DNA from 2 places in the Arthrobacter sp. L77 genome. Region 2 is predicted to be linked to the other one. Evidence: riboswitches for the same ligand, from Rfam matches in the RefSeq annotation. Region 2 holds a riboswitch; the other holds the start of a gene.
What was found. Region 2 has a riboswitch for cyclic di-GMP ahead of RY94_RS02985 (response regulator transcription factor). Riboswitches for the same ligand answer to the same signal wherever they lie in the genome.

Region 1 (4,203 bases), 250 kb from region 2:
CCTCCGACACGCTGCAGCGCACTCCATCACGATCACGCTGCAGGCCCTTCCGGATCGCCTCGAAATGGGAGTCATCGACGACGGCTCCGGGTTCGTCGAACCGTCCTCGGGCCCCGGCCTGGCGGAGATGCGTCGCCAGGCCGACCTCTGCGACGGCACCCTGTCGATCTCGAGCACCCCCGGCCACGGAACGCGCGTCCTGCTCATCGTGCCCCTGAGTGTCCAGGAGGACGCACTGCCGGAAGCCCGGAAGTAGGGGACGATTGCGGTAGTGTCGGTCTCGCCTCTAGAAGCGGGGCTCCTGGGTTTGTGGCATGTGAATGAGGCACTTCGTGAGTGATAGCAGCAGGTTGGACCCGAACAAGCTCTTCCCGGAGGATCTGACATCGATCGATCGGGATGACCTGGACATCCTGAACAGCAGGAACCACCGCGCGAGGGATGTGCAGTACATCCGCGACGGTGGGGTGGATGCCGAGACCGAAGGGCAGCACCACGAGCTCCGCGAGGAGCTCGATCGCCGCCAGCTGGTCCGTGACACCCCGGTATCCGCCGACGTCGAGGACGGCGCCGACAGCGAGGCGAAGGAAGCCTGAGCCGGCCGACGGCGGCCGCTCCGGTATCCGCTCAGAGCGCTACGAGGGCATCGATGATGTCGCCGGTCTCCGTGCGGTCCGTGTAGTCCGCGTGCACGTCGATGAAGCGGATGGTGCCCGTCGCATCAGCCACGATCACCGTGGGGAACGGGATCCTCAGGGTCCGGTCCACGTTGGACCCGGCGACGTCGATGCCGAGGGCGATGCGCGCCAGCGTCGACTCGGGGCTGGGCACTGTGACGATCCCGAGCCGCGAGGCGAGGTTGTTCCCCGCGTCCGAGTAGAGCGGCAGATACAGTCCCGACTCGTGCGCCATCTTCTGCGCGATCTCCGGGTCCTGCGGGCTGATGGCGATGAGTCGCGTCCCGAAGCTCTCCGCGAGGGGGCTCAGTTCCCGCTGATAGGTCTGCAGGGCGATGTTGCAGTAGGGGCACCAGGCGCCGCGGTAGAAGACGATGATCGCGGCCGCGGACCCGAGAACCTCCCGCAGGGGCGCCGGGCGCCGGTGGCCGTCGTACAGGAGGACATCGGGAAGCTTGTCCCCTACGCGGGCCATCCCGTCCGGGAGCCCTGCACGACGGAGCTCCTCCTGCTCCAGCTCGAAGACCTCCGCGAGCGCCGGACCGACCTGCGCCTCGAACGTCGGCGTGAACTCGTCCACCTGCGCCGCGATCGTGTCCGTGAACTTCTGCTTCTGCTTCATTTCTTCCCCCTCCGCCCATCCACGACGGGAGCCTCGAGCCTGTCGCTGTTCCAATTGTGGTGCAGAGCACACGAATTCCCAAGGCCACGGGCGCGTCGCCCCGGTGTCCGGAGATCCATTCCCCTGGGGCCGGGGGCCGCCCGGGACGCGCCCTGCGGAAGATCTGCCGCAATCCTTTGCCACTGCCCGGCGGATTCCGGCCCCGGCGCTGCAGGTATGCGAGGACGATGGACTGGGCCCCGCAGCATCGCGAGGGGCCGCCATGTCCGGGCGACCGCTCCACGACAAGGGCAAACCCGGCGCGAGCCGGGGACGCAAGGCCACGGGACCCTCGCGGTCGGCCGGACCACCCAACCAGCGAGGTGCCGATCATGTCTCCCGTTCCCCGTCTCGGATCCTCTGCCCTCCGGACCGCCGCCGCGCGCCTCGTCGTGGTCGTCGCGGCGCTGGCCGTCCTGATGGTCGGGGTGGCGCCGGTATCCGCCCAGGCCGCAGCCACGATCACGGTCGGTGCCGTCTCCGGGACACCCGGCACCGCCGTCACGGTGACGGGTACCGGCTTCCCCAGGAAGACCAGGGGGATCGTCACGGCAGGGACCGTGAGCGCGCCCCTGACCACGACGCCGAAGGGCTCCTTCGCGGTGTCGATCGTGCCGGCGGGGACCGGCCCGGTGGACATCACGGCGACCGCCGGTGCCGCCACCGCGAGCGCCCGTTACACCGTCCTCGACCCGGCACCCGCATCGGGCGCCCCGAAGGGCCTCCGTTTCGGTGTCGGCACCGACGGCGGGTCCGCGGCCGGCGCGGAGCTCGACGACGTCGCCGCCCTGGCGGGAGAGGCGCCGTCCCTGGTGCTGTCCTACAAGGACTTCAACCAGCCCGCCCCCATCGCGGAGCTGGATGCCGTGCGCGCCCGCGGTGCCGAGACGCTGCTGACGTGGGAGCCGTGGACCTGGGGCGGCGGCACCGGGCAGCCTGCCTACTCCCTCGACCGCATCGCGGCCGGTGAGTTCGACACCTATCTCCGCGAGTGGGGCACGGCCCTGGGGCGCTGGGGGCACCCGGTGTACCTGCGGTTCGCGCACGAGATGAACGGGGACTGGTACCCGTGGGCGGCCGGCGTCAACGGCAACACCGCGGGCGACTACATCGCGGCCTACCAGCACGTGCACGACGTCGTCGCCTCCACCGGCGCGACCAACATCAGCTGGGTCTGGAACCCCAGCGTCCCCTACTCGGGATCCACGCCCCTGGACCGGCTGTACCCGGGCGGAGAGTACGCCGACGTCGTCGCACTCGACGGCTACAACTGGGGTACGTCGCAGGCGTGGACCTCCTGGCAGGACCCCGAGGCACTGTTCGGCGACGGGATCGCGCAGCTCCGGCGCCTCGCGCCGGGCACGCCGATCATGATCGCCGAGACGGCCTCGTCCGAGATGGGCGGGTCCAAACCCCGGTGGATCTCCGACCTGTTCGGGTACGTCTCCGCGCAGGAGGACGTCGTCGCGCTCGTCTGGTTCCACATCGTCAAGGAGACCGACTGGCGCATCGACAGCAGCGCCGACTCCGCCGGCGCCTTCGCGGCCGCCCTCGCCGCGCGGCGCTGACAGCCGCCCGGCATGGGATGGGCCGTCGCCGTCAGCCCGGCGACGGCAGCGGCTGGCAGCGCGGACACCACCAGGTGCGACGGCGGCCCGGATCGTTCGGCACCTCCGCCCTGACGCGCACGGTGGTACCGCACCGGAGGCACGGCCTGCCCGCCCGGCCGGCCACCCAGTGCTTCTCCCCCCGGCGGGTGTTCCCCGTGGTGACCTGGTGCGCGCCGGGTTGCGTGGCCGAGAACCGCAGGCACCGGGCGCCGAGGGCCACCAGCGCCGGGACGTCGACGTCGGCGACCGCCGTGTCGGGGTGGACGCCCCGCAGGAAGCAGAGCTCGTTGGCCCACAGGTTCCCGAACCCGGCGACGTTCCGCTGATCGAGCAGGGCGGCCGCCACGCGCTCCCCGGGGTCGCGGCGCAGCCTGCGCACCGCCTCGTCCATCGACCAGTCGTCCCGCAGCGGATCAGGACCGAGGTGACCCACGGCGTCGCCCTCCGCCCGGGTGGGCAGCAGGTCGACGACGGGCAGGTCCAGGCCGTACGCGGTGGGGCCGTCCTGCACCGCGAGGATCACCCGGACGTCCGGCAGGAGTTTCCGCGGCAGAGCCCTGCCGGGGGCCGTGACCGTCCATGACCCCTGCATCAGCAGGTGCGTATGCAGGGTCAGCCCGCCGTCGAACCGCGTCAGCAGGTGCTTGCCGTGGGTCACGTGCTCCGTGATCCGCATACCGTCCAGCGGCGTGGTGGCGTGCGCGGGGACCCGCAGGTCGCCACGGCTGAGCGCGCGCCCGTCGAGGGATCTCCGCAGACGGGCGGCGAGCCGGAACACGCTGTCCCCCTCGGGCATGACGCCTCCCTGTCCTGTTGCTGCCGCGGCCAACCTAGCGCCCGCCACCGACGCTTCGGCCCCGGCACGACCCGCCCCGCCGCGCCCCCATACAGCATGTTGCCCGTGGCAAACTCCTCTCGCCGCAGCCGACCGGGTGGTCTAGATTCGGAAGGAACGCAGTCCATCGAAGGGAGAACACCATGAAGAACAAGCTTGTTTTCGCAGCAGGCATGGCGGTCGGCTACGTCCTCGGGACGCGGGCCGGCCGGGAGAGCTACGAGCAGCTCAAGACCAAGGCACAGGAGCTGTGGGAGAACCCGAAGGTGCAGGACACGGTCGCCTCGACCACCGACACCATCAAGAGCAAGGCCCCCGAGGTGCAGGACTCCCTGAAGGGCGCCCTGAAGAAGGGTGAGTCCGGCAAGGGCGAGTCCGGTAAGGGCGGCAAGGCGAAGGGTGGCGCCGGGACCACGGGGA
Region 2 (4,203 bases):
ATGACGGCGTGGACCGCGCGGCTCGGACTCGCCGTCCCGCCGCGGATCCTCGATCTCCTGGAATCGGCGGTGCGGGTGGTCAACGTCGCGGCCAACCACCTGCGGGCCCGCCGGTTCGACGGGGTCGTCATCCTGGACCGGCATCTGCACTGCCAGCAGGCGCTGCGTTCCACCCGGGGACTGCCGCGCGGGGCATTCCTCACCGCGCTGACGCGGGTGCTGCCGGCGGCGGACGTCGTCGTGTTCCTCGACGTCAGCCCGGAGGAGGCCGTCCGCCGGATCGTGGAGCGGGGGACGGACACCGAACGCGTCGACGACCTCCGGGCCTATCGCGACGGCTACCTCGGGCTCCCCGAATTCGGCGGCTTCCGGCGCGTGGATGCCGACGGGTCGCTGCCCGCCGTCCTCGATCAGCTGGAGGAGATCGTCGTGGGAGGCGCGCAGCGCCCGGCGTCAGCGGACGCAACCGGCGGCACCTGCCTCCCCGGTGGACGGCGTTCGACGGCGGGCCGCCCTGCGCGTGGGGTGGACGGCGCCGCTGCTCCTGCTCGATAGGGTTTCAGGTATGAATGAGATCGCCGCCTTCCTCGACGCCCGCATCACCGAGGACGAGAAAGCAGCCCGCACGGGCACCCTCCCCGAAGAAGTGTGGGGTGCGCGCGGCTGGTACGAGCCCGCGCGGGTCCTGTCCGAATGCGAGGCCAAGCGACGGCTCCTGCAGTTCGCGCTGTCCGATCTCGGTGAGCCCCACGGCTCGAGCGTGCTGAAGCTGCTCGCCGGGCCGTGGGCGGGCCACGGCGGCTACCGGCCGGAGTGGAAGGCCTGAGCGGGGGCGGGCCAGGAGGCCCGGGGGCCCATGGCGCCGACGGGCGCCGGGTGGCGGGATGGTGAAGCGCAGCAGTCATGTCGGCGAACGGCATGCTCCGGCGCAAGCTTTGCGCAAGAACTCCGTGCAGGTGCGCGCCGCCCACCCGCCGTCGCTAGGCTTGGACGGTGCCCCTACCTTCGACTCCGTCAGGCCCTGACCATTATCAGGGCCCGTTCCCGGTGGACGGCGCGGCACCTCTCCCACATGATGCCGCCCCGTCCCCCGACGCCCCGCGGGCAGCGGAGCCCCTCCTCGATCCCACGGTCCTCGCGGACATGGTGCGCGACTTCTCCGACCCCGCCGTCGTCCACCGGTTCGCGCGGGACTTCTCCGCGACGCTCGAGGGCAAGCTCGAGCGGCTGGAGCGGGGGATCGGGGCCGGCGACGCCACGGGCGCCGAGGACGCCGTCCTCAGCGTGACGACGTCGGCCGTGATGGTGGGCGCGGTGCGCCTCAGCCAGGCGGCGCGTGCAGTCCATCGCCTGATCACCGCCGACGACCTCGACGGCGCCCGGCGCGCGGTCGCCCCGCTGCGCGCGTGCGCTGCGGACACGCTCCGGGAACTGCGGGCAGGCTACCCGGAGAGCCCTGAGCCGTCGACGGTCCCGCTCTAGTCCGTGCCCCGGGGTACGACGCGGAACCCCACGCCCCGCACCGTCGTGATGAGCTCCGGGCCGCCGTCCACGCGCGCCAGCTTCTGGCGGAGATTCGCGATGTGCACCTCGATGGCCCGCTCGTCCGTGCGGCTGACGAAGTTGTACCCCCGGTAGTCCCCGCCCCGGGACACGCGGACCAGCTCCTCCTTGGTCCGGACGGCCCCGTTGCCCTGCATCAGCTCGTACAGCAGGTTGAATTCGGTCTTGGTAAGCGGCAGTTCCACGCCGGCGCAGCTGGCGATGCGCGCGTCGCCGTCCACCGTGATGCCGCCGTTCCGCAGGACGTTGGCGGACTTCACCGGCTCGTCGTCGGGCGGGACGGGCGCGGCAGGCCGGGCCGGCGGGTGCTGGGCGTTCTGGCCGATGCGGGGCCGGCGGAGCATCGCGTCGATGCGGGCCCGCAGTTCGCGGGGCCTGAACGGCTTCACGACGTAGTCGTCGGCCCCTGCCTGGAGCGCGGTGAGGATGTCCATCTCGTCGCTGTGGCCGCTGAGCACGATCACGTAGCAGTCGGTGGTGTTGCGGATCCGCCGCAGGACCTCGTACCCGTCGATATCGGGGAGCCCGATGTCCAGGGTCACCACCATGGGATGCTGCTGCCGGATCACGTCGACGCCCTCGCGCCCGGTGGTCGCACTGCTGACCACGAAGCCGCCCTGCTCGAGGACGGCACACACCAGGTTCCGGATGTCGAGATCGTCCTCGATGACCACGGCGCCCCGGCGATCGCCGGGTGCGGAGCTAGTCATCGCGCGTTGTCCGGGGACGGCCCTGCGGGGCGGCCGGCAGGTACCGGCAGGCAGGTATGGGAACGGTTGGGACTTCGCGTGTCCGGGGCATAGTCCATGGACCTGTTCTCTTCGGCGGCCCGGCTGACCTCGAGGGTCCCGTGGCTTTGCGTCCCCGGCTCGCACCGGGTTTGCCTTTGTCGACGAGCGGCTGCTCGCTCGACGATAGTAGCAACCCCCGCCGACGCCTTGGTGAACGAGCGGGAGCGCCGTCGAGCCGTGGCGTCACGGCGCCCGGTGCAGGGCGTCACCCCGTGGTCAGCGCCTCCGCACGGGTGGGCGGAGAAGGAGCGCCGCGGACCGCAGTACCGCGTCGCCGACGGCGGCCAGGGCCGTGGAACCGTGGCGCCATTGCTGCCAGTACAGCGGCACGTCCACCTGGCCTCGCGGGTCGAAGCGGACCAGGTCCCGCGGGTCGGACCGCCACTCCGCTTCGGATACGAGGCCCCAGCCCATGCCGAGACGGACCGCGTCGGCGAACTCCTGCGCCGCGGGCAGGTAGTGGCGCGGCGGGTCGACGGCGCGGCGGGTGCGCGAACGCAGGTACTGGTCCTGGAGGTCGTCCTTCCGGTCGAAGAGGACCACGGGTGCAAGGGAGAGCCGTTCGGGCGTCGCCCCGTCGGCGAACCAGGTGTCCCGGAAGCCCCGGGAACAGACCGGCACGTAGCGCATGACGCCGAGCGGCCGCGAGGAGCACCCCTGCACGGGAGAGGCCACGGAGGTGATGGCCGCCGAGGCGGTGCCGTTGCGCAGCAGCTCGAGGGAGTAGTCCTCGTCCTCCCGCAGGATCTCCAGTTGCAGGGTGTCGGCGACCTGGGCGAGGGCCGGGAGGACCCACGTGTGCAGCGAGTCGCCATTGACCACGATCGTGATCCGTCGACGGGGGCCCTCCCGGGCGGAGTCGAGCTCGGTGGCGAGGTCCGCCGACAGCAGTTCGAGCCGGCGGGCGAAGCGGATGATCGCCTCTCCCGCGTCGGTGGGGCGCAGGGGGCGTGTACGGGTGACGACGGGGCGCCCCACGGCCACCTCGAGCGCCCGGATCCGCTGGCTGATCGCCGAGGGCGAGACGGACAGCGCGGAGGCCGCTGCTTCGAAACTCCCCGTGTCGATGATCGCCGCAAGAGCCTCGGCCTGTGCCTGATCGACGGACTTCATAAGCAATTCTTATCACGCTGAAGTAAAATTAGTTTGTCTAACCATCGACGCCGCGCCTAGTTTGGGATGCGTGATCTCCACAGCCGCCACCGGCCTCGTCGCCGGTCTGACCCTGATCGTCGCCATCGGCTCGCAGAACGCCTTCGTGCTGCGCCAGGGCCTGCGGCGGTCCCACGTGGCGCTGGTCGTGACGGTGTGTGCCGTCTCGGACCTCGTCCTGATCGTGCTCGGCGTCGGCGGGTTGGGAGCTGCGATCGAGCGGGCCCCCGTGCTCCTTGAGGTGGTGCGGTGGGCCGGGGCGGCCTTCCTCGCCGGGTACGCGGTCCTCGCGGCACGGCGGGCGCTCCGGGGGGAGCGTCTCGACGTCGACGGCGGACCCGCCACGATGTCCTGGCGTGCCGCGCTCGGGACCTGCCTCGCCCTGACCTGGCTTAATCCACACGTGTACCTGGACACCGTGCTGCTGCTGGGGTCACTCGCGAACACGCACGGCACGCCGGGCCGCTGGTGGTTCGGTGCCGGTGCTGCCCTCGGCAGCATCCTGTGGTTCTCGGCGCTCGGCGTCGGTGCGCGCTTCCTCGCCCCCGTCTTCGCCCGCCCGTGGGCCTGGCGCATCCTGGATGCGCTGATCGCCGCCGTCATGCTCCTGCTGGCCGTGCTCCTGATCCTGCGGTAGCGCGCGCCGCGGTGGGCGCGCCGCGGCGCGGCCCGGGACTACTCCTGGTTGGCGCGCTCC

Region 1: linked by a shared signal. The riboswitch ahead of RY94_RS04085 (glycoside hydrolase family 26 protein) and the one ahead of RY94_RS02985 (response regulator transcription factor) in region 2 are both predicted to bind cyclic di-GMP.

What each region holds. Positions count from the first base shown of each region.
Region 1 is NZ_JWSU01000004.1:326,266-330,468, forward strand. Features, by position in the region: gene RY94_RS04070 (GAF domain-containing sensor histidine kinase) at 1-256, shown strand, start outside; gene RY94_RS04075 (hypothetical protein) at 333-596, shown strand; gene RY94_RS04080 (peroxiredoxin-like family protein) at 628-1,299, opposite strand; cyclic di-GMP riboswitch class I at 1,579-1,653, shown strand; gene RY94_RS04085 (glycoside hydrolase family 26 protein) at 1,671-2,906, shown strand; gene RY94_RS04090 (DNA-formamidopyrimidine glycosylase family protein) at 2,938-3,744, opposite strand; gene RY94_RS16620 (YtxH domain-containing protein) at 3,927-4,203, shown strand, end outside.
Region 2 is NZ_JWSU01000004.1:80,155-84,357, forward strand. Features, by position in the region: gene RY94_RS02970 (AAA family ATPase) at 1-555, shown strand, start outside; gene RY94_RS02975 (DUF6221 family protein) at 566-826, shown strand; gene RY94_RS16580 (Hpt domain-containing protein) at 1,048-1,482, shown strand; gene RY94_RS02985 (response regulator transcription factor) at 1,479-2,273, opposite strand; cyclic di-GMP riboswitch class I at 2,384-2,458, opposite strand; gene RY94_RS02990 (LysR family transcriptional regulator ArgP) at 2,571-3,467, opposite strand; gene RY94_RS02995 (LysE/ArgO family amino acid transporter) at 3,538-4,143, shown strand; gene RY94_RS03000 (hypothetical protein) at 4,182-4,203, opposite strand, start outside.